2 linked regions of the Polymorphobacter megasporae genome follow. The protein of the gene in region 2 interacts with the protein of the main gene of each other region in a pairwise test. Links are inferred from orthologs where the notes say so. Each region holds a gene or a part of one and is shown on either strand. Other genes may lie near its edges. The genes, in order: gyrB and gyrA.

Region 1 (12,062 bases), 3.0 Mb from region 2 along the record:
TGCGCAGGCGGATAAAGTTCGGCGTCACTTCGACGAGCTCGGTGTCGTCGATGTAGGCGATCGCCTGCTCGAGGGTCAGCCGCTTCGGCGGGCTAAGGACGATCGCATCGTCCTTGCCGCTCGCGCGGAAGTTGGTCAGTGCCTTTGACTTGAGCGGATTGACTTCGAGATCGTCATCGCGCGCATTCTCGCCGATGACCATGCCCTGATAGACGGCCTCGCCGGGCTCGATCATCAGCACGCCGCGCGGCTGGAGATAGCCGAGCGCATAGCCGACCGCTTCGCCGGTCTCGGTCGAGATCAGCACACCATTGCCGCGTCCCGAAATCGGACCCTTGTACGGGCCATAGCTGTCGAACAGGCGGTTCATGATGCCGGTGCCGCGCGTGTCCGACAGGAACTCACCGTGATAGCCGATCAAACCGCGCGCCGGGGCGCGGAAGGTCAGCCGGGTCTTGCCGCCGCCGCTGGGGCGCATGTCGGTCATCTCGGCCTTGCGGCTCGCCATCTTCTCGACGACGGTTCCCGAATATTGCTCGTCGACGTCGATCATGACGGTCTCGTACGGCTCGGTCCGCTTGCCGGCTTCGTCGGTCGCGAACAGGACGCGCGGGCGGCTGATCGACAGCTCGAAACCTTCGCGGCGCATCGTTTCGATAAGCACGCCGAGCTGGAGCTCGCCGCGCCCGGCGACTTCGAAGCTATCCTTTTCAGCCGATTCGGTGACTCGAACTGCGACGTTGCCCTCGGCTTCGCGCTTCAACCGGTCGGCGATCATACGGCTCGTCACCTTGCTGCCGTCGCGGCCGGCATACGGCGAATCGTTCACGCTGAACGTCATCGCAAGCGTCGGCGGATCGATCGGCTGGGCGTGGAGCGGTTCGGTGACGCTGATGTCGGCGATCGTGTCGGCAACGGTCGCCTTGGTCAGCCCGGCGATGGCGATGATGTCGCCGGCATGGGCTTCCTCGACCGGAACGCGCTCGAGGCCTTGGAAAGCGAAGATCTTCGCGGCGCGACCTTCCTCTGCAACCGAGCCGTCGGGGTTGAGCGCGCGGATCGGCATGTTGAGCTTGAGCGTCCCCGACAGGATACGCCCGGTCAGGATGCGGCCGACGAACGAATCGCGGTCGAGCAGCGACACGAGCATCTTGAACGGGCCGTCGACATCGGCGGCGGGGGGCGGGACGTGCCGGACGACGGTCTCGAACAGCGGCGTCAGATCGCCCGAGCGGACATCGCTATTATAGCCGACGTAACCGTTGCGCCCCGACGCGAACAGGACGGGGAATTCGAGCTGCTCGTCGGATGCTTCGAGCGTGACGAAGAGGTCGAACACCTCGTCGAGGACTTCCTGCGCGCGGGCGTCCTGGCGGTCGATCTTGTTGACGACGACGATCGGCTTCAACCCAAGCGCTAGCGCTTTGCCGGTGACGAACTTGGTCTGCGGCATCGGTCCTTCGGCAGCGTCGACGAGCAGGATGACACCGTCGACCATCGACAGGATGCGCTCGACCTCACCGCCGAAGTCGGCGTGGCCCGGCGTGTCGACGATGTTGATGTGCGTCGTCTCATGCGTCGTCGGATCGGTCCACTCGACGCTCGTGCACTTGGCAAGGATCGTGATGCCGCGCTCTTTCTCGAGCTCGTTCGAATCCATCGCCCGTTCGGCGACGCGCTGGTTGTCGCGGAACGTCCCGGACTGGCGGAACATCTGGTCGACGAGGGTCGTCTTGCCATGGTCGACGTGCGCGATGATCGCGACATTGCGCAAGCGCATGTGGTAAATCCTGAATATCGGGGTCGAAGGGTCGAGCGCGCCCTTACGCTAACTGCTGCGTCGCAACAAGGGCGGACCGGAGAGACCGTTACCACGCCATGACCCGCGCACCGCCAGCGATTGACTTCGCGGCGTCCCCAAGCGAGTTTGCCCCCCGCTGAGCCAAGGGCTGCCGAACCCTGGCCTGCCGGGTTAAGGGCTTGCCGAGTCAAGGAAACGCCGTGGACACCGAAGTCACTGCCGCAGGCGACGATTTTGCTCATGGCCGCCGCGTCGGCGCAATTCTCGGCGATGCGCGAACTGCTGCCGGGCTGGAACTGATCGACATCGCCCGCGATACGCGCGTCCCCGTCCGCCATCTTGCGGCGATCGAGGCCGACGCTCATGATTCCTTACCCGCGCTGCCGTATGCGATCGGGTTCGTAAAAGCCTTCGCTCGCGCGGTCGGCGTCGATCCGGAAGCCGCCGGTGCCCAGTTTCGCGCCGAGACGAGCAAGGTCGCGCACGTCCCCGCGCCGCCGCCGATGTCGCCGCTCGACGAACGCCGCCTGCCCCCGCGCGGACTGGTGACCGTGAGCATCGTCGCGGTGCTCGCCGTCATTGCCGCCGTCGTCGCGTGGAGCGCAGGCGCGTTCGATGGCGCCTCGCGCCCGACCTCTGCGCCGGTCGTCGCAGCGGCGCCGCCCGTGGTGTCGCCCGCCGAGACCGCAGCCGCCAGCCCGGCCACACCCCCTGCAGCCGATTCGACGGCAATCGCCGGCACGCCCGCTGCAGAGGTGCCCACCTCACCTGCAGTCACTCCGGCCGTTGCCCCCGTTGCCATGTCGCCCGCCGCGCCGGGAAGCGGCCACATCGTCATCACTGCGAGCGACGATGCGTGGTTCCGCATCTCGGCATACGATGCCACCGCGCGCAAGGTCGTCACCGTCAAGACCGGCGTCCTGGCGAAGGGCGAGCATTACGAGGTGACGCCGGTGCCGGGGCAGCGACTGTGGACCGGACGCGCCGGGGCGCTCCAGATCAGCGTCGACGGGCGCGCGTTGCCGTCGCTCGGCGGGCCGGTCGAAACGGTCAAGAACGTCAGCCTCGACGCCGCCGACCTCCGTGCGCGCCTCGCCGCCCCGGCCACGCCGCGATGAAGGCCATCGTTCTCGCCATGCTGCTGCTCGCCACACCTGCGTTCGCGCAGGACGAGCGGCTCGATAAGCGCGTCGGCACGCTCGAAACCCAGATGCGCGCGGTCCAGCGCAAAGTCTTTCCCGGCGGCGATCCGCGTTTTTTCACGCCCGAGATCGCGCCCGCGACGAGCGCGCCCGCCGAACCGATCGGCACGCCGGCAAGTTCTGCGCTCGCCGACCTGACCGCGCGCGTCGATGCGCTCGAACGCCAGCAACGGACGCTGACGGGCCAGGTCGAGGAAGCGCAGTTCAAGCTGCGCCAGCTCGACGAGACGCTGACCAAGTTCCGCGGCGACACCGAATTCCGGCTGACCGCGATCGAGGGACCCAAGACAGTCGCTCCGGCTGCCGACGCCGCGCCGGTTGCCGCGCCCGACGCCGCAGTCGCTCCCCCGATCCGCACTCCGGCCAAGCCCCCCGCCAAGCCCGATGTCGCGGCGACCCCGGCTTCGATCGAGGACACGTGGCGCGCCGCCTACGCGCTTTATGTCGCCAAGGATTATTCGCGCGCCGAGACGGCGATGCAGGACTTCCTGACCAACAATCCCAAGTCGGCGCGCGCCAGCAACGCGCAATATTGGCTCGGGCGTAGCTTCATGGCGCAGGACAGCTTTGCCCAGGCGGCGAAGGCCTTCCTCGACGGCTATCAAAAATATCCGAAGGGCGACCGCGCGCCCGACAGCCTGTTGTGGCTCGGCAACGCGCTCGCCGCGCTCAAGAAGCCCGACCAGGCGTGCCGATCGCTGAATGAGCTCGAATCGGTGTACGGCGAGACATTGACCCCGGCGCTCAAGTCGGCGGCCGCGAAGTCGCGCAAGGATGCAAAGTGCGACGCCTGACCCGACGTTGACGCCCGACCTTGCCGCCACCGTCGCGGCATTGATCGGACGGCGCTTGCACGATGACGAGGCGATCGCCGTCGCAGTCTCGGGTGGTCCCGACAGCCTTGCGCTGATGCTGCTGGCTCATCGCGTGTTCGGCTGCCGACTTCGCGTCTTGACCGTCGATCACGGCCTTCGCCCCGAGTCGGCTGGCGAAGCGGCGGTGGTCGCGACCTACGCCGCTTCGCTTGGCATCATTCACACGACGCTCCGCTGGGATGAGCCCCGTCCCGCGTCCAACCTTCAGGCCGCGGCACGGGCCGCGCGCTACCGCCTGATGACCGACCACTGCCTCGCGCATGGCATCGGCTGGCTCGCGACCGCGCACCATCAGGGCGACCAGGCCGAGACCCTGTTGTTACGACTGGCGCGCGGCAGCGGGAGCAACGGCCTCGCCGGAATTCGCGCGCGGCGCCCGCTTTCCCCCGGAGTCGCCTTGCTCCGCCCGCTCCTCGAAGCAACCAAAACCGACCTTGCCGACGTCGTCGCCGCTGCGGGATGGGTCGCGGTCGACGACCCCTCGAATCGGTCTCCGCGCTACGACCGGACGCAGGCGCGGACCGTTCTTGCTGCCGCCTCGTGGCTCGCGCCCGAACGCCTTGCCGCAAGCGCGGCGCATCTCGCCGAGGTCGAAGCCGCGCTGGTCTGGACCGCCGACATCGCTTGGCGCGGGCGGGTCACGGTAAGCGCGGCGGACATTACCATCGATGCTGCCGGCTTGCCGCGCGAGCTGGCGCGACGCCTCCTCGTCCGCGCTGTCGCAGTCCTCGCGCCCGCTGCCACGCCGCGCGGGCCCGCTGTCGAACGGCTGCTCGGACGCCTCGATGCTGGACTCGGCGGCACGATCGCCGGAGTCGCAGTGACCGCTCGCGCGACCGCCAGCGACGCAATTTGGGCTGCCAAGGTCGCCGCGCCGCGCCGGTAATCGGGGGAAGATGCGACCGGACGACGCTTCTTTACCATCAAAACCCGCGAAACGATTGCGCGGGCGCGTAACATGCCTATCTTCGTCGTTCAGCCGCCGAACCGAAAGTGCCGTATTATGGCCGAAAAGCGCCCGCCGAATCCGTGGATCAAGAGCCTTGGCTTGTGGGTCGTCATCCTGCTCGTCCTCGCCGTTGTCGTGACTCTGGTCCAAGGGCCGTCGACCGCGACGGCTACGGGCAAGCTCGGCTATTCGGATTTCCTGACGAAGATCGATGATGGCGCGATCAAATCGGTCGAGATTCGCGGCTCCGAGATCGTTGGCAAGCTGACGACCGACGAGGAATTCACCACCTACAACCCCGGTGACACCCAGCTCGTCCAGCATCTGCGTGAAAAGGGTGTCCGCTTCGATGCCAAGCCCGAGGAAGGCCGCTCGCTGCTCGGTCAGCTGGTCGTCACGATGCTGCCCTTCATCATCATGATCGGCATCTGGATGCTCGTCATGCGCCAGATGCAGAACGGTGCGGGCAAGGGCGCGATGGGCTTCGGCAAGTCGCGCGCAAAGCTGCTCCAGCAGAAGGAAGGCCGCGTTACCTTCGACGACGTCGCCGGTATCGACGAGGCGCGCGAGGAGCTTCAGGAGATCGTCGAGTTCCTCAAGGACCCGTCGAAGTTCAACCGCCTCGGCGGCAAGATCCCAAAGGGCGCATTGCTCGTCGGCCCGCCGGGTACCGGCAAGACGCTGCTTGCCCGCGCGATTGCCGGCGAAGCCAACGTGCCGTTCTTCAACATCTCCGGGTCGGACTTCGTCGAAATGTTCGTCGGGGTCGGCGCGAGCCGGGTTCGCGACATGTTCGAGCAGGGCAAGAAGTCGGCACCGTGCATCATCTTCATCGACGAGATCGATGCCGTCGGCCGTAGCCGTGGCGCGGGTCTCGGCGGTGGTAACGACGAGCGCGAGCAGACGCTCAACCAGCTCCTCGTCGAGATGGACGGCTTCGACGGCAACGAAGGGATCATCATCGTTGCGGCGACCAACCGCCCCGACGTCCTCGACCCCGCGCTGCTGCGTCCGGGCCGTTTCGACCGCCAGGTCATCGTAGGTCGTCCCGACATCGAGGGGCGCGAGAAGATCCTCGCGGTCCACATGAAGAAGGTCCCGCTCGCCCCCGACGTCAACGGCCGGGTCATCGCGCGCGGCACCCCGGGTTTCTCGGGTGCCGATCTCGCCAACCTCGTCAACGAGGCGGCGCTGCTGGCAGCCCGTCGCGGCAAGCGGCTCGTCGCGATGCAGGAGTTCGAGGATGCCAAGGACAAGGTCATGATGGGTGCCGAGCGCCGGTCGATGGTCATGACTGACGAAGAAAAGAAGATGACGGCGTATCACGAGGCTGGCCACGCGGTCGTGTCGTGTCACGAGGCCGCGTCGGACCCGATTCACAAGGCGACGATCATCCCGCGCGGCCGTGCCCTCGGCATGGTCATGCGGCTGCCCGAGCGCGACAGCTATTCGTACCATCGCGACAAGATGTACGCCAACCTGTCGGTGTCGATGGGCGGGCGCGTCGCCGAAGAACTGATCTTCGGCCACGATAAGGTGTCGAGCGGCGCGTCGTCGGATATCAGCTATGCGACCGACCTCGCCAAGAACATGGTCACCCAGTGGGGCATGTCCGACAAGCTCGGGCCGCTCAAGTACGGCGACAACCAGGAGGAAGTGTTCCTCGGGCACAGCGTCACCCGGACCCAGAATGTGTCCGAGGAGACCGCAAGGATGATCGATTCCGAGGTCAAGTCGATCGTCACGCACGGCTATGAGCGCGCGAAGCAGGTGCTGAGCGATAACATCGACCAACTTCACGCGCTGGCCGGAGCATTGATCGAGCTCGAGACGCTGTCGGGTGACGAGATCAAGCGGGTGCTGGCGGGTGAGCGGGTCGACCGCAACGACATTCGCTCGACGACCCCGGTGGCGCTCGGTGCCGGGCTGTCGGCGATCCCTAAGACCGGTCGTCGCGGCGGCTTCGGCGAGCCCGCACCGCAGGTCTGATCCGGCGCGCGCGGAGGGTGGTATAGCCACCCTCCGCGGCCCGTCTCGCTCGGTGGCGCTCACGTGGCATCGGTGAAAGGTCACACGAAGTTCACACTTTTGGACGTCGTTTTCTGCATCGAGTTAAGTCGCCGGACGAGCCAGCTGTCAAAGCGGGGTTCGGTGGAGCGAATTTCCATCCGGCTGTTGCCGACGGTCCGCGCGGACACGTAATTCTCGTCGTTCAGCAGCGCCGTCAGGTCACGACCTGCCGTGTTCGTCGAGTCGATTTCGTCCCAGCGTGCCGCGAAATCTGCGGCGCGCGGGTTACGGCGCAGGCGCGAAGCGCTCTCGCGCGACATACCGGCGGCGGTCGCCGCGGTTGCAATCCCCGCGCCGCTGTTGAGTGCAGCGAGAAAAACTGCTTGCCGAGCCTCGGTCCAGCCATCGTGACGTGCACGCAATGTCGGCATCACAGACAATATCCATCGAGCGACGAGCGCGGATTAGCACCGGACATCGATGATCGGGAAGAAGAGCCCGACCGGATTGCACCTTCGCGAGCAGGGTTGGGCCTTTCAGCCGCGAGCGTGGTGGCGTCTTGCTGTGGGGCAAATCGGTTCATCCGTTGACGCTAGGGGGTCAATGGTCCTGTAGGACAGCGGTTTTTGACCGCAAGGATTCCGCGAACTGAGGGCGGCTGCCGTGGGCGATCGGGCACTCCCCAACTTATCGGCGCATCGCACACGGATGCACCGTTTGGATGAACGTTGCACAGAGAGGGTGTATTGCAGCCCGAACTATAATCATTCGCTTCGACGCTCGTCTGCGCGAATCCGAGCTTGCACTGGCCGTGCCATCCCTAGCTCAAGGGCGCCAGCCAGGCCACAAACCACAAAAAAACGCGCACCGGAGTGCGCGTTTTCTCGAATAATCCGCGCCATGCGGCGCGGTTGAAGGCTGTTTAGGCCGTCACGCTCGTCGCGCGGTGACGGCGGCGGGTCTGGAAACCGACCATGCCGAAGCCAACGACGAGGAGACCCCACATGGCGGGCTCAGGTACGAGCGCGACAAGCGGCGTCGGGTCTGAAGCGAACTGGGTCGACCCCGACGACGTGAAGCTCTTAAGCGAGCTCTTCGAGTTTGAAACGCCGACCCCGCCCCCGATAGCATTCATGTTGAACGTGGCATCGGTGTGAACGACATTGGTGAAGTTGAGGAACGCGCTGTCGTTGAAGGTCACGCTGTTCCCTGCAGCCGATGACGCGAGGATGCTCGCCGTCGACCCGTTGAGCAACGCACCGATGCCGGCACCGCTGAAGCTGCCGCTCAGGAAAACGTCACCGACGCTGACATGATAGTTGCCGATGTTGAAGGCGGTTGCCGACAGGAACTGGAATGTGCCCGTCAGGAGCGGCTGGGTCAGGAACGTGCCGAAGCCGGGGATCGTGGTTGAGGTCGCCTGGGTCGACGACGTCGCGGTCAGCGTGAAGTAAGAGGCCTTGCTGTTAACCGAACTTGCTAGCGCGTTGTTCAAGAAGCTGAAGTTCGTGAGGGTCGACCCGGCATAGGCTCCGGTCGAAACGTTCGAGATGTTCGAAAGCACACCGGCGTTGCCGCTCAGCTTGTGAACGACGGACGCCCCCGCCGTGGTCGCGAGATACGCCGGAACAGTCTTGGTTGCGGTCCCGGTGCCGGCCGTACCCGCTGCGGTAACCTTGTAGGAATAGCCCGCAGTCGTCGTCGAGGTGTAGGCCGACGTCGTCGTCGTGCCGTCGGGGTTATTCGTCGTCACCGCAGGATGGACAACAGTCACCGCCTTGACGGTGATCGTCTTGCCGACCTGTGCAGCGGTATAGGTGCCGTGGATCGTGGCCGGAGCTACAGCGGAGTGTGACACCGTCGTCGCGGCATTGCTGGTGTCGGTGTAGGTGTCCTGGTTGGTGTAGCCGATGCTGTTCGTCGTCGCATCGGAAGCGGCGAAGATCGTCAGCGCGGCCGAGGCCGGCGTCGTGATCGCGAGCGCTGCGGCGAGCGCGGCAAGTGAGGCGGCGGTGGTGCGGTTCATCAAAATTCTCCGGGAACTGATCTTTGGTGCTCTCCCGGAGAATATGAGCAAGGACCGTGCCAACACGTTACGATAACGTAACGTGTTGATTTAGTACGATCGCGTAACGACGTGTCCCGCTATCCGTTTCGGTGGTGTAAAGAATCCCGACAGTTTTCGAAGAGCCATTTGAATGGCTCTATCAAACGTCGAGGTTTGCCACCGACAGGGCGTTGTCCTGGATAAAGGCGCGACGCGGTTCGACGACCTCCCCCATGAGCGTTTCGAAGGTCAGATTTGCCCCTTCAAGGTCGTCGGCGGTGACACGCAACAGTGCGCGCGCCTGCGGGTCGAGCGTCGTTTCCCACAGTTGTTCGGCGTTCATCTCGCCGAGCCCCTTGTAGCGCTGGATGCTTAGCCCCTTGCGACCGGCATCGAGTACCGCGTCGAGCAGTTCGGACGGGCGACGGACGATACGCTCCCCGAGCTTTGCCGGGGCGGCGTAGGTTGCCGCCTCCTCCGACCCCAGGGCGTGGAGCTTGCGCGCCTCCGCCGAGGCGAGCAGCGCGGGATCGACGATATAATGGTCGGTGACGCCGCGGAGCGCCCGGCTGAGATGATAACCGCCGTCGACTGCGGGTTCGGCGACCCAGCCCTGGACGTCGTCGGTCAGGTCGAGCCATGCCGCGGTCCGCGATGCGGCGGCGGCGAGCCCGGCGCGGTCGAGATCGGGGGCGAGGCCGCCGGTCAGCGCGAGCGCCTCGATGACGCGCGGGTCGTAGCGCTGCGGGACATAGGTCATCAGCGTCTTGAGGCGGCGCGCGTGTTCGGTCAGCGCGCGCAGGTCGTCGCCGCCGCGCCGTTCGCCGCTCGATGTTTCGAGGAGCAGCCCATTGAGGCCGCTGTCGACGAGATAGTCGTCGAGCGCGGGATTGTCCTTGAGATAGACCTCCGACCGGCCGCGGCTGACCTTATAGAGCGGCGGCTGGGCGATGTAGAGATAGCCGCCATGGATCAGCTCGGGCATCTGGCGGTAGAAGAACGTCAGCAGCAGCGTCCGGATATGCGCGCCGTCGACGTCGGCGTCGGTCATGATGACGACCTTGTGATAGCGCAGTTTCTCGATCTTGAACTCATCGCGGCCGATGCCGCAGCCGAGCGCCTGGATCATCGTCCCGATTTCGCGACTCGACAGCATCCGGTCGAAGCGCGCGCGCTCGACGTTGAGGATCTTGCCGCGCAACGGCAGAATCGCCTGGTACGCGCGGTTGCGCCCTTGCTTTGCCGAGCCTCCGGCCGAGTCACCCTCGACGAGGAACAGCTCGGACTTGGCGGGGTCGCGCTCCTGGCAGTCGGCGAGCTTGCCCGGGAGCGAGGCGATGTCGAGCGCGCCCTTGCGCCGGGTCAGGTCGCGCGCCTTCTTAGCCGCCTCGCGCGCGGCAGCGGCGTCGATGATCTTCGAAATGATCGTCTTGGCGTGGTTCGGGTTTTCCTCGAGCCACTCGGCAAGCTTGTCGGCGATCAGCGCTTCGAGCGGCTGGCGGACTTCGGAGCTGACGAGCTTGTCCTTGGTCTGGCTGCTGAACTTGGGGTCGGGCAGCTTGACCGAGATGATCGCGGTCAGCCCTTCGCGCATGTCGTCGCCGGTCAGCGTCACCTTCTCCTTCTTCAACACGCCCGACTTCTCGGCGTACGTGTTGAGGGTGCGGGTCAGCGCCGCGCGGAACGCCGCGAGATGAGTGCCGCCATCACGCTGCGGGATGTTGTTGGTGAAGCAGAGGACCTGCTCGTAATACGAGTCGTTCCATTCGAGTGCGACGTCGATCGAGATGTCGTCGCGCTCACCGTGAATCGCGACCGGCGCCGGGATCAGCGACGTCTTCGACTTGTCGAGATAGGCGACGAAGGCGGCGATGCCACCCTCGTAATACAGCTCGGTGGTGACGTGTTCGGCATGGCGTGCGTCGGTCAGGAACAGCCGGACGCCCGAGTTGAGGAACGCAAGTTCACGAAAGCGGTGCTCGAGCTTGGCGAAGTCGAACTCGACGATCTTGAAGGTCACCGGCGACGGCAGGAAGGTCACCTCGGTGCCGCGGCGGTCGCCTTGCGGCCCGACGATTGCGAGCGGCGCCTGCGGGTCGCCGTTCTTGAACGTCATGCTGTGTTCGTGGCCCTCGCGCCAGATGCGGAGGATGAGATATTCGGACAAGGCGTTGACGACGCTGACGCCGACGCCGTGAAGGCCGCCCGAAACCTTGTACGCGTTCTCGTCCGAATTGTTGAACTTGCCGCCCGCGTGGAGCTGGGTCATCACGAGTTCGGCGGCGCTGACGCCTTCTTCGGAGTGGATGCCGGTCGGGATGCCGCGGCCGTTGTCGGCGACGGTGACGCTGCCGTCGGCGTTGAGGCGAATGTCGATCCGGTCGCAATAGCCGGCGAGGGCTTCGTCGATCGCATTGTCGCTGACTTCGAAGACCATATGGTGGAGGCCCGAGCCGTCGTCGGTATCGCCGATGTACATGCCGGGTCGCTTGCGGACTGCGTCGAGACCGCGGAGGACCTGAATCGAATCCGCGCCGTAATCAGCCTCGGCCATGTTGGTTTCGTCGGACAAATGTGAACCCTTAACGCTGCGAGAACCGCGCGGAACTGTCACATCCATATAGGGACTCCCGCGCGCGTACGCGAGGCCAAAGCACAGGCCTACTGAGCGACGATCCCGTGCTCGATGACGAGGCGCTGGGCGTCCAGCCCGGCGAACAATTCCGCCTCGGTGCCGGTCAGCCAGACCTGCCCGCCGCCCGCCGCGAGCCGGTCGAACAATGCGCCGCGGCGCGCGGGATCCAAGTGCGCGGCAACCTCGTCGAGGAGGAGGATCGGCGGGCGTCCGGTCCGGCTCGCAACAAGCCCGGCATGGGCGAGGACGAGGCCGAGGAGGAGTGCCTTCTGCTCGCCGGTCGAACTGCGCGCGGCGGGCTGCGCCTTGGCGGCGTTGGTCACGATCAGGTCGGCGCGGTGCGGCCCGGCGGTTGCGCGCCCGGCGGCGGCATCGACGGCGCGGTTGCGCGCGAGCGTGGCGGCAAGATCGGGGCTCGCTTGCATGTCGAGGATCACGGTCGCGCGGGGAAAGTCCCCAGGGGCGACAGCGAGCGCGTCACCGAGCGCGGCGACTGTCGCCTCGCGGGCGCGGGCGACCGCTGCACCATGCTCGGCCATCGCC
Region 2 (12,212 bases):
ATCTTCTATGCGCGCGAAGGGATGCAGCATTGTCAGGTCGCGTGGGGTGGCTATTGGTGGCCGCGTTATCTGTGCTGTTGGTGATGTGTTGGGTAATGTTCGGCGAGACGCCAGTCACGGGCGGCGAGCGTGACCCGATGATCGAGTTTCGGCAGTAAGCAATGAACCGAGGATCGCCCTGGCTTGCACGTGATTAAGGGCGTCTTAATTTCTGTGATTCGACCCGACGCTTCTGCGAGCAAGCCAGAGGCGCAGCAGTAATTGCAAATACATGGCGGCCCATCTGCACCGTCCTAGTTGGCGACTTCTCCTGACGATGGTATAACCGGCCAGCGGGAGTGGTCGGGGATGCGGTTCGCGCTGTTCATCGGATTGATCGTCGTGTGGGCGACGTCGGCGTCTGCCGAGACCGTCGGCACGTCGCAGCAGGCCCAGACCGTCGCGCCGAGCGTCGCGCTCGACCGCCCGCAGGCACTGACCTGCGGCGCGGCACCGGCCGCCGACCAGATCAACCGATTGGTCGCGGTCGTCCGGCAGATGTTTCCCGACCCGCATGGCTTCAACGCCGGGCTGGCGGCCGAGGTCGGCCAGCCTTGCCAGCGCAACCGCGCCGCGGCGTATCTCATCAACGTGATCGCAGGGAATAATTGGGCATTTACGCCCCGCCCGGGGATGGCGATGGCGTCCGCCCCGCTCGGCCCGATCGCCTGCGGCCCGTCAGCGCACAGTGCCGCGCTCAACGCCGTCATCGCCAAGATCCGCCCGCTGTTCGCCGATCCGGGTTCCTTCAACGCCAACATCGGATACCTTTCGAAGCAGCCGTGTGTCGACGGTCGCGCCACGCTGTTTGTATTCAGACTGATGGCCGACAATAATCTGGCCTTCCACCGTTGAGGCGTTGCGCCGCTGCTCTGGCGCTGCTCGCCGCCGTTGTCGCGGCCCCCGTTCCGGCGCGTCACGCGCCACCGGCCGTCACGACGACCATCGCAACCCCAGCAGCGACGACCGACACCGTGCCGCTGCTCACCGACGATCAGGCCGACCCGACCGCCGGCGATCCCGAGGTCAAGCAGCTGTCGGTCGAACTCGCACGCGGTCAGCTAAGGGCGTTGATCGGCCGCGTGCGGTTCGCTGCAGCGCTCGACGACTATCAGGCGGAGATGTATCGGCACCACCAGTTCTGGACCGATGCCGCCGCAATCGCGGTCTATGCCATCACCTTCTTCGGGCTGATCTGCGCGGGCGTCCAGTTCCGCCTGTTCGCGCGATTGCGCGGGACCGAGGTCCACGACGACGCCGCGAGCGCAGGCTCGGTCGAATTGCCGGGAGGAGCCAAGATCAACTCGCCGTTCCTCGGCGTGATCGTCCTGTTCCTGTCGCTCGGCTTTTTCTACCTCTATCTGACCAACGTTTACCCGATCCTCAGCGTCGCCGAGATCGAGGCCAAGCGCACCGCCGCGAGCAGCCAGCCCGCCGACAAATAAGCTCTAGTTACCGACGCTCCGCTTGCGGCCAGCGATCCGTGCCACCGCCAGCCCGGCGACTGCTGCCGCTCCCGCCAATCCAACCGCAAGCCACGGCCTCAGCTGGGCTTCCAGCCAAAGGCTCTGGGTGCGGACATACACGTCCTGCTTGCTGTCGATCGCGCTCGCTCGCGTCTCCCACAGATTGTCGGCGCGGTCGGCGGGAGGGTCCTTGTCGAAGGTCTGAAGTGCTTCGCCGAAGCGCTCGAGCGCAAGGTCGGTCAGCCGCGGAAAGTGCTGCGCCAGCGCGGTGCCGAGGACGCCCGTCCCGCCGATGCTCAGGCCGCGGCGCGGATTTGCGGCGGCGAAGACGATTGCGCGCGCCACCAGCCGCGGGTCGTAGATCACCGGCGGCAGCGTGATCGGATGGCCGGTGAAATTGCGCGCGTGTTCGGGGAAGGGCGTGTGGATTGCAGCCGGACGGATCAGCGTGACCGACACCGGCAGGCCGTCGGCCTCGACCTCGGTGCGGAACTCGTCGGTGAATCCCTTCACCGCGTGCTTCATCGCGCTATACGTCGCCTGCAGGATCACGGCGCGATCGGATTCGATGCTGCCAACATTGATGATCGCACCGCCGCGCTGCTTCATATGCGATAACGCCGCCAGCGAGCCGCGGACCGTGCCCCAATAGCCGACGTCGAACACCCGCCGCTGGTCGTCGACCGGCGTATCGACGACGCGTCCGATAGGAGCCGCCGCCGCGTTGTTGACCCACGTATCGATCCTGCCGAAGCGGGCGATCGCGGCGGCGCCGATGCGCTCGGCGGCATCGGGGTCGGCGATGTCGGCGGCGACGGTCTCGATCAGTGCGCCGCTGGCGGTCAGCCGCGCCTGCGCATCGGCGAGCGCTTCGCGGTTGCGGGCGGTCATCACTACTTTCGCGCCAGCCTGAGCAGCGGCTTCACAGGTGGCGAGGCCGATCCCACTCGACGCGCCTGTGACGACGATGACCTGATCGGACACGGGCTTGAGACGGACGGCGGGCATGGTAATTCCTCGGGCTGACGTCGATCAACCCCAGCCGGACGACCCCGGTTCCAGCCCTTCAAACTGGCGTTTTGCCGCGCCCGCGTCGACGTATGCTCCGGCGACGGGAGGCACGACAGGTCGACATCGATGGTTGCTAGGTCGTGGCTATTGTCGGCCTCTCGCCGCTCAGCATATTAAATGCCGCCTCGAAGGCCTTGGGTTCCTTCTTGCGGAATGAGCGGCGCATATAAATCGGCGAGAGCGGCGTGCCCCAGGGGTCCGTCTTGCGAAACCCGACGATGTCTGCGGCGACGATCGGCCCCCATTGCGCGATCTCCTGTTCCATTGTTCCCCACTTCTCGCCACTGGCCGGCACGACGTAGCCGCCGTGAACCAGCGTCACGTAGACCCACGCAGGGACTTTATTGAAGCGGCTGCCGAAGTATGACGCGAGATGCGGGTTGCGGCTCGTCGAGATATATCCCTTCAAGCATTCCTGTGAGAGCATGTTGCCAAGATGGAATTGCTCCCCTTGGGTTATTTTGCGCCACATAAGATAGTCGACAAGCAGTTTCTTGGCGTTGCCGCTCGTAATCGTTTGATCGATCGAAGCAAGAAAATCAGCCTTGGTGACGGTTCGCTTGTAACGCCGTTGCATGTAGTCGATAAAAAAGCCCGAAATTACGTTTTCGAGGTAATAGCGATCGGTTCGGCTTGACGGCGGCGAGAAGCCGCCGCTGGCGGTCAAGACCTGCGCCGGTCCGCGCGAGTCGCCGCGGAAGGTGATGGCATTCGTTCGCGGAATTTGTTTCATATAAGCCCAGTCCTCTGGGAATCCGCTTTTGGAATGTGGGTTCGTTACATTTACATGGGGATTATAAGCGGTCGTATCGCGCACCGCTGGCTGTTCTCGTCGGCCGATCGCAAGGCTGTCGGGCGCCGCTGGTTTTTCCCGTCGGCCGATCTGGACGCCGCCGCGTACCGCCCCTGCTGCGGGCTCGGCCCGTTTCCACATCGAATCGATCAACTGCTGGGTCATCATGTCGATCGGCGTATATTCGTGGGGGGTAATCGGCGTGATCTGCGGATAGGGGTGATGCTTCCCGCCACTGAGTTCGTATTTGAGCTTGGGGTTCATCGCGAAGACTTCGAACTGGGTGATCGCCCAGCCGATCTCGTTGCTGTGCTCGTCACCCGAAGTCGACTTTGGTTTATAGGCGCTGCTGAAAAAGCTCATCCTGTCATCCCCATTTGCCCCGGCCGCCGTCTGCCATGCGCGCGTTACGATATCGTAACGATAGCGACGGCTCCTTAATAGGGCGATCTTTCGGCAACCACGTCGCGCGACGGTCAGAGCGCCGGATCTCGCTTCCTCTCGCGAAAAGTCGCCGCAACACTGGTAAGGGCAACATCGCGCAGCCGAGCATGGCGCGTGGATTGGGTTGCCGCTCAAGACAGCCGGAAAAACTGGCCTTTTGCGCCCGCATCGCCTAGATATGACACCTCCGCGACAGTCGTCGCACGACAGGTAGAACCCCTTGGCCGACCCGACCACGCTTCCCCCCGGCGAACCCGATATCAAGCCGGTCTCGATCGTCACCGAGATGCGGACGAGCTTCCTCGATTACGCGATGTCCGTCATCGTCGCGCGCGCGTTGCCCGATGTCCGCGATGGCCTCAAGCCCGTCCACCGCCGCATCCTGTGGGGCGCGCACGAGAGCGGCTTCGTCGCGGGCAAGCCGTACCGCAAGTCTGCGCGCATCGTCGGCGACGTCATGGGTAAGTACCACCCGCACGGCGACAGCTCGATCTACGACGCGCTCGCGCGGATGACGCAGGACTGGTCGATGCGGCTGCCGCTGATCGACGGGCAGGGCAATTTCGGCTCGATGGACCCCGATGCCCCGGCGGCGATGCGCTATACCGAGGCGCGGCTGGCGCGGGTGGCCGACGAGCTCCTCGCCGACATCGACAAGGACACCGTCGACTTCATCGCCAACTACGACGGGTCGGAGCACGAGCCCGCTGTTCTCCCGGCGCGCTTCCCGAACCTGCTGGTCAACGGCGCGGGCGGCATCGCGGTCGGCATGGCGACCAATATCCCGCCGCACAACCTCGGCGAAGTGATCGACGCGACCCGCGCGTATATCGACAATCCGGCGATCACGATCGACGAGCTGATGGGGTTCATTCCGGGCCCCGACTTCCCGACCGCCGGGCTGCTGCTCGGCACCTCGGGCATTCGCCAGGCGTATCACGCCGGGCGCGGCAGCGTGATCATGCGCGCGCGCGCGATCGTCGAGGAGGGCAGGGGCGAGCGCCGCTCGATCGTCCTGACGGAAATCCCGTACCAGCTCGGCAAGAACGGGCTGGTCGAGAAGATCGCCGAGGCGGTCAAGGACAAGCGGATCGAGGGCGTCTCCGACCTGCGCGACGAGAGCAGCCGCGAGGGTGTTCGCGTCGTCATGGACCTCAAGCGCGACGCGGTGCCGGAGGTCGTGCTCAACCAGCTTTATCGCCACACCCCGGCGCAGTCGTCGTTCGCGATCAACATGCTCGCGATCCGCGGCGGGCGTCCCGAACTGCTCAATTTGAAGGACGTCATCGAGGCGTTCGTCAAATTCCGCGAAGAGGTCATCACCCGGCGCTCGAAGTTCGAATTGAACAAGGCGCGCGATCGGGCGCATGTGTTGATCGGGCTCGTCGTCGCGGTCGCCAACCTCGACCGCGTCGTCGTCATCATCCGCAGCAGCGCCTCGCCCGCCGAGGCCCGCGCTACGCTGATGGCCGAGCCGTTCGCGCGTGACGAGATCGCGCCATACCTGTCGCTTATCGAGGACGGCGAGACCGAGGCGACGCCGGTCGTCGACGGCCCGTACCATCTCGACGACATCCAGGTCCGCGCGATCCTCGAACTCCGCCTCGCCAAGCTGACCGCGCTCGGCCGCGACGAGATCGGCACCGAACTCAAGGAAATTTCGGTCAGCATCGCCGAGCTGCTCGAGATCCTCCGCGACCGCGCCAAGCTGTACGCCGTCCTCCGTGGGGAGCTGAACGGCTCCGATCCGTTCATCGACAAGCGTCGGACCGAGATCGTCACCGCCGGCGACGACATCGATGACGAGGACTTGATCACCCGCGAGGAGATGGTCGTGACGGTGACCATGACCGGCTACATCAAGCGCGTGCCGCTGTCCGACTATCGCGCACAAAAGCGCGGCGGCAAGGGCCGGTCGGGGATGTCGACCAAGGACGAGGACGTCGTCACCAACCTGTTCGTCACCTCGACGCACACGCCCGTCCTGTTCTTCAGCAGCGCGGGCAAGGTCTATCGCCTCAAGGTGTGGAAACTGCCGCTTGGCGGGCCGAACGCCAAGGGCCGCCCGATGGTCCACATGCTGCCGCTCGACAAGGACGAGACGATCACCACCGTCCTGCCGCTGCCCGAGGACGAGGCGGCGTGGGAACGGCTCCACGTCATGTTCGCGACCGCAAAGGGTTCGGTGCGGCGCAATTCGATGGATGCGTTCACCAACATCAATGCGAACGGCAAACTCGCGATCCGCTTCGACGACGGCGACGACGACCGGCTGATCGGGGTCGCCTTGTGCGATGCCGCCGACGACGTTCTGCTGGTGACGAAGAACCGCAAGGCGATCCGCTTCGCCGTCGAGGACGTCCGCGAATTCGTCAGCCGCACGTCGACCGGCGTGCGCGGGATCGCGCTCAACGGCGACGACGCGGTGATGTCGATGTCTGTGCTCAAGCCCTTCGATGCGACGCCGCAGGAGCGTGAGGACTATCTCCGCGCCGCCGCGTGGAAGCCCGAGCCCGGCGAACGCGCGCTGTCCGAAACCCGCATGGCGCAGTTCGCGGCGGCGGAGGAGTTCATCCTCACGGTCACCTCGAACGGCTTCGGCAAGCGGACGTCGGCGTTCGAATACCGCCAGTCGGGGCGCGGCGGGCAGGGTATCGCGACGATCGCCGACTCCGAACGCAACGGCACCGTCGTCGCGAGCTTCCCCGCGACCGACGCCGACGAAATCATGCTCGTCACCGACCAGGGCAAATTGATCCGCACCGAGGCGAAGCAGATTCGCATCATGGGTCGCGGCGCGCAGGGGGTCATGTTGTTCCGGGTCGATGGCAGCGAGCATGTCGTCTCGGCGGCGAAGATCGGCGACGAGGTGGTTGGCGAGGCTGCGGACGACACGGCTGGCTGAGGCGCTGGAACGAGCGAAACGATCGCATCCTAAATTGTCATCCCCGCGAAAGCGGGGACCCAAGGTCTCCACCTGTTGTGACTTTGGGTCCCCGCTTTCGCGGGGATGACAGCAGTTTGATACAAGAGCTACCCACCCCAGCGCTAAGCTATTGGCGAAAATACCCCCGCTACTGCCGGAAAAACCCCCGCGCCCGGAGCCACAGGAACACCGCCGCCGCCGACCCGGCGACGAGCGCCATCGCCAACGCCGTCCCATGTGCCGCCGTCGTCCACGGCAGCCCCCCGGTGTTCATTCCGAAGATCCCCGTCACCAGCGTCGCCGGCAGCAGCAGCGCGCTGAGGATCGACAGCAGATACAGGTTGTCGCTAGTCCGCGTCGCGGTCTGCATCTCCATCTCCTCGCGGAGCAGCCGGACATTGCCCTGGATCGCGAGCATGTCGCCTTCGACCGCCGCCGTCCGCTGGGCATGCTTGGCGACCGCCGGGAGCAGTTCGCGCGGCACCGCGTCGTCGTCCTCGAGCCTGGCGAGAATTGCACGCAGCCCGCTCATCTGCCGCGACACCTGGATCGACCGCTTGCGGACCACGAGCAACGCGCGCGCATCGGGCTCGTGCCCATCGTCGAGCAACGCGTCCTCCGCCGCCTGCACCGTTGCGGTCAGGTCGGCGGAGACCTCGCTCGCGACCTGCGTCACCCCCGACAGCAGCAGGTCGAGCGCCGCCGCCGTCGTCGCCGGGACCGCGCCTGCCTGGATGCGGCGATGGACGACATCGATCGCGCACAAGGGATGGAGCCGCGCGGTGACGACGCAGCCGGGCAGCAGCAGCACCGTCAGTGCGCCCATCTGCGCCGTCGCGGGCGTGTCGAAATCGCGTTCGAAATCGTGGACGATGAACGCAATCGCGTCGCCGTCGACGAGCGCTCGCTGGTGGCGATCGACCGACAGCAGCAGCTCGCGAACATCGGCGGGCAGCGCGCTATCGTCGAACCAGCGCCGCGTCCATTGGTCGGCGAGGCTGACATGGAGCCAGCGCAGCATTCCCGGCGGCGCGGCGAAGGTAATGTCGGGCAGCGCGGTTTCGATGGGCTCGGCTCCGGCCGCCGAAATGTCGAACCCCCAGATCAGCCCCCGCCGCGCGCCGACGGTCGCAGGCTCGATAGCAGCGTTCATCGATCTTCCCTCCGCTGCCCTTGCGCCGAGCGATACGCGGCGGCGGCGTTGCGGTCGAGCCGCGATGCCCCGACATCCGCCACGCTCAGCCCGAGTGCGCGGCTCCGGCCGGCGCGGGGACGCCGAACGCGCGCGACAGGCCGTGGTACAGCCGCTCGCGGCAAACGATCGTGCTCGCGACCTCGGCGATCAGCGCGGTGAAGAACAGCGGCAGGATCATGCCGCGGCTCGCCGTCGTCTCGGTGATGATGATCACCGCGGTCAGCGGCGCGCGGACGACGCCGACGAAATATCCGGTCATGCCGAGCAGGACGATCGCACCCGCCGGATCGTCGGGGAACAGCGGCGTCAGCAGGTTGCCGACGCCGGCGCCAACCGCGAGCGACGGCGCAAACACCCCGCCCGGAGCCCCCGACAGCGTCGTCGCGAGCGATGCACCGAACTTGGCGACGCCGAACCACAACGGCTGGCCGTGCCCCTCCACGAGCATCTTGGTCGCGTCATAGCCGGTGCCCCATGTCAGCCCGCCGCTGACGATCCCGAGCACCGCCACCGCCAGCCCGCACAGCGCTGCGAAGACCACCGGGCGCGACGTCAGCCGCCGCTGCCACCGCTTGTGGCCCGTGGCGAAGCCGAGGACGAGGCGGCTGAACAGCCCCCCGGCGATCCCGCCGACGATCCCCGCCGCCGGAGCCGCGAGCAGCACCGCACGCAGTGCCAACGTCTTATGCATCTCGCCGAAATAGACATAATCCCCGGCGACGCCGAGGCTGACCATCCCGGCGATCATCACCGCGCCCATGACGAGGATCGCGACGCGCTGTTCGTAGGCGGCGGCGAGCTCCTCGATCGCGAAGGCGACCCCCGCCAGCGGCGTGTTGAACGCCGCCGCGACCCCCGCCGCGCCGCCGGCGATATAGACCCCGGCGCTCAGCGGCACGCGCAACACCCGGTGGACCGCGACCATCACCGCTGCGCTCAACTGGACCGTCGGGCCCTCGCGCCCGGCCGACCCGCCCGCGAGCAAAATGCCGAGCGTCAACCCGATCTTCGCTGCCGCCGCGCGGACCGACACGAGCTTCTGGCTCTCGGGCGCATCGGGAACCCGCGCCGCGGCCATCACCTGCGGGATCCCCGACCCCCGCGCCTCGGGCACATACCGCCGCGTCAGCCAGACTACGCCTGCGAACATCGCCGGGGTCAGGAGCAGCGGCGCATACGGCGCGGCGTGGACGATCTGCACGAACCCCGCGCGAGCGAGATCGCCGCCCTTGGCAAAGGCGAGCGCGACCAGCCCGAGCACCACCGCCCCGATGCCAGTCGCCACCCGCCGCCGGACAGTGTCGACGGTGCCGGGCTCGACGGCGAAGGTACGCGTGATGCGGTCACCGAGGCGGGTGAGGAAAAGGGGAGGGGTCATTGCCGCGCGCTTGTCGTCGCGACAAGCGGGGGATGCAAGCGACGGGGTGTGCCATGATGGTGTACGCTGGTCCGCTAGCGGCTTGTCGATTGCATGCGACAGTCGGAGCGGCGATAATCGCGCATGGCCTTGTATAGAATCGATGTCGCCGCCTTCGATGTCCCAGCCGACTGGCGCGACCAGTCGATTACGGCGTTCAGGCTGCCGGCGGCACCAGATGGCGGTGATGCCAGCTTCGTCGTGACCCGCGACGACGGGAAGGGAGTCGACCCGTTTGTCGCTTATTATGACAAGCAGCGGAAAATCTGTGCCGATAGCCTGCCGGATTTCGTCGAATTGAAATCCGAGATGATCAACGTTCAGGAGCGCGACGCGGCGTGGTTCGAGTTTACGTGGTCGAAGGAGACGACGACGCTGAAGCTCAGGCAGATTTACGTCGATTGCGGCCTTTTCGTCCTGATCTTCACACTGACATGCACGCCCCGCGATCAACCGCTGTTCGAACGTCCGTGGCATGCGCTGATGAGCACGATCGTGTTCGATCGCCTCGACACGACTCCCACTTTCCCAGTTCGCTGAATGACGGCGACTGCTCAGGCGGCAGCGCGGATCGAAGATGAGATCGCGCATGGTTTCGGCCTCGCGGCGATGGTCGCGGGGGCGCTCGTTGGTGTCCTGGCGGGTGCCGCGGTCGTCGCGGCGACCGCGGCAACGGGCGGACTGGCGGCGGTCGTTATCGCCGGAGCGGTGGCGGGGGGTGGACTTGCCGGCGGGCAGATAATGTCCGGGCTGTCGACGATCTTCAATTTGCCGGAGCCGACGACCGGCAAGATCGCAACGGGGTCCCCTAACGTCAAAACCAACAAGCGATTTGCCGTTCGCGTGACCGACGATGTTGCCGATGGCTGTAGCGGTGCGCCGATCAATCACCCGCCATGGCCATTTACAATCGCGGTTCAGGAGGGCTCCGCGACCGTCAAGATCAACGGTCTGCCGGCCGCCCGGCTGACATCGAAGCTGACGTGCGGCGCTCATATCAAGACCGGGTCGCCCAATGTCGTGATCGGCGGGGAAACAAAGCGTGCCGGTTTCGTGTTCGATCTCGAAGCCTGGACCAAGACCGGGCTCGAGGTGCTCGGTATGGGTGCCGCCATCGGTGGTGCCCTGTTTGCGGCGGCGGTTGGTGCCGCGGCGTTCGGCGGCTACCTCGCAATCGGCGCCCTCGGCTATGGCGGGATGGAGGGACTCGGCAAGATCGGCGATGCCCTCGGGCCGGGATATCGCGATCTGCTGCAAGGCGTCGCCGGAATGGGCCTCATCGTCGCCAGCCCGAAGCTGGCGGGCGAGGGACAGACGATCGGCGACCGTGCGAGAATCACCAAGCTATCGAATGAGGGCAAGATCGACGAGGCGCGCGCCATCCTACAACGCCATGTCGATGCCGGGAATTCGAAAGCGGTCGTCGACCGGCTCGATGTTTCGTCACCGCGCGACGGCGGCCATCTTTGGTCGGGAAATGGTGACGCGGCCAAAGCATATGCGACCGCTCACGGCGGGGTTACGTTGGAGGGAACACCGGGCGGTCGTGTAATCGACGGCTGGTCAGACCTGAACACCAAGATGCCTTGGACGAGCGGCGGCAAGGAAGTCTGGGGCGGCGTCTCGGAAAATTATGCGAAGGGATTGTCGGGCGACGTCACCGCGGTGCAGACCCCGACCAAGGCGGCGGTAGGCGGCGGCGATATTTTCAAGGAATACGAATGGCCCGAGGTCCAAAAGGGGTTGGCGAGCGGCAGGATCACCGACTTTAAGGTCGATCCCACTCTCCCCGAACCGCCGCCGCGGACCGGTCCATGAGAAAGGCGATACAGCGATGACCATGGACCGGTTTCAGCGCCAATATGCGGCGCAGGGGCGCGAAAAAGCCGACGGCTATTCCCCCGCCGATTTCGCCGAGATGACGGATGCGGAGCGCGTGACTGCGCGCGACATGATGTTGAAACGCTCCCTTGCCGGGGACACGGTCGACCTGATGGGCCTCCGCTACGTTGGCGATGCCGGCACGGTCGCTGCCCTGCGGCAGGCCGCGTCGCGGGTCGCCTCGTTCGACTGGCGGTGGGATGTGATCCGGCACGAGGTCTTGTTCGATCTGACGCAGGACAAGGCCTATCTTTTCGACCTTGCGACGTATCTCGACGGACGTGATGGGCGTGCGCAGGAAGGGGCGGCCAACGCCCTGGCATGGCGGGTCCTGCCGCGCGACGCCGAGCCGTTCCTCGTCGATCGGATGTGCGATGGTCGTCACGAGGGCGCGATGCTCGGGTTGATGCAGGCATGGCTGGGTTTGCGCGCCGCAGCAGTCTGCGATCCGATGTGCTTTCAGCGACATCTTCCGCTGATCCGGGCGGTAACCGGCGCCGCACCGGCCCGCCGCCGTCAACTGCTCGCGGCTGAACTCACAGTCTGACGGCCTGGCCGTGCGCTAACGCCCGCCCTGCCGCCGCGCACCTCGCGCAGCCTTCGCCTTCGCAAACCGCGTCGTCCGTGTCCCCGGCGCTCCTCCCACCGCGCGGCCCTTCACCGGAGCGACCTTCGCCCCGGTGCTCGGCAGCCCGAGGTCGTCCGCTTCCAGTCGTCGGATCTGATCGCGCACGGCAGCGGCGATCTCGAAGTCGAGGTTGGCGGCGGCGGTTTGCATCTGCTTTTCGAGGTCGGCGATGTACGCCTTGAGGTTGTGGCCGACGAGGTTCGGGGTCTCGTCGTCGCCGGTGTCGACCACCACGCCGTCGCGCATCGACACGTCGGCGAGGACGTCGGAGATGTTGCGCTTGATCGTCGTCGGGGTGATGCCGTGTTCGAGGTTGTAGCTTTCCTGGCGTGACCGGCGGCGGTCGGTTTCG

Evidence for each region.
Region 1: the proteins of gyrA (region 2) and gyrB interact in binary tests that used the Escherichia coli proteins (3 or more experiments, as listed by UniProt). The link is inferred for Polymorphobacter megasporae from one-to-one orthologs.

What each region holds. Positions count from the first base shown.
Region 1 is NZ_CP081848.1:185,701-197,762, forward strand. What follows is about bases 8,742-11,813. They hold gyrB (DNA topoisomerase (ATP-hydrolyzing) subunit B), read right to left. Parts: upstream 11,439-11,813; coding sequence 9,045-11,438; downstream 8,742-9,044. Other genes in these bases: KTC28_RS00950 (PEP-CTERM sorting domain-containing protein), read right to left, coding at 8,742-8,863; recF (DNA replication/repair protein RecF), read right to left, coding at 11,546-11,813. In the rest of the region: translational GTPase TypA, read right to left, coding at 1-1,780; KTC28_RS00925 (helix-turn-helix domain-containing protein), read left to right, coding at 2,002-2,919; tol-pal system protein YbgF, read left to right, coding at 2,916-3,797; tRNA lysidine(34) synthetase TilS, read left to right, coding at 3,778-4,764; ATP-dependent zinc metalloprotease FtsH, read left to right, coding at 4,882-6,816; KTC28_RS00945 (hypothetical protein), read right to left, coding at 6,897-7,271; more of KTC28_RS00950, read right to left, coding at 7,760-8,741; more of recF, read right to left, coding at 11,814-12,062. UniProt on the Escherichia coli protein: DNA gyrase negatively supercoils closed circular double-stranded DNA in an ATP-dependent manner to maintain chromosomes in an underwound state.
Region 2 is NZ_CP081848.1:3,190,901-3,203,112, reverse strand. Bases 3,697-6,918 are described here. They hold gyrA (DNA gyrase subunit A), read left to right. Parts: upstream 3,697-4,033; coding sequence 4,034-6,718; downstream 6,719-6,918. Other genes in these bases: KTC28_RS14945 (CorA family divalent cation transporter), read right to left, coding at 6,888-6,918; KTC28_RS14955 (hypothetical protein), read right to left, coding at 3,697-3,732. In the rest of the region: KTC28_RS14970 (hypothetical protein), read left to right, coding at 349-894; KTC28_RS14965 (hypothetical protein), read left to right, coding at 891-1,484; KTC28_RS14960 (SDR family oxidoreductase), read right to left, coding at 1,488-2,513; more of KTC28_RS14955, read right to left, coding at 2,650-3,696; more of KTC28_RS14945, read right to left, coding at 6,919-7,892; KTC28_RS14940 (chloride channel protein), read right to left, coding at 7,978-9,312; KTC28_RS14935 (DcrB-related protein), read left to right, coding at 9,436-9,891; KTC28_RS23175 (PAAR domain-containing protein), read left to right, coding at 9,892-11,169; KTC28_RS14925 (hypothetical protein), read left to right, coding at 11,186-11,779; excinuclease ABC subunit UvrB, read right to left, coding at 11,795-12,212. UniProt on the Escherichia coli protein: A type II topoisomerase that negatively supercoils closed circular double-stranded (ds) DNA in an ATP-dependent manner to maintain chromosomes in an underwound state.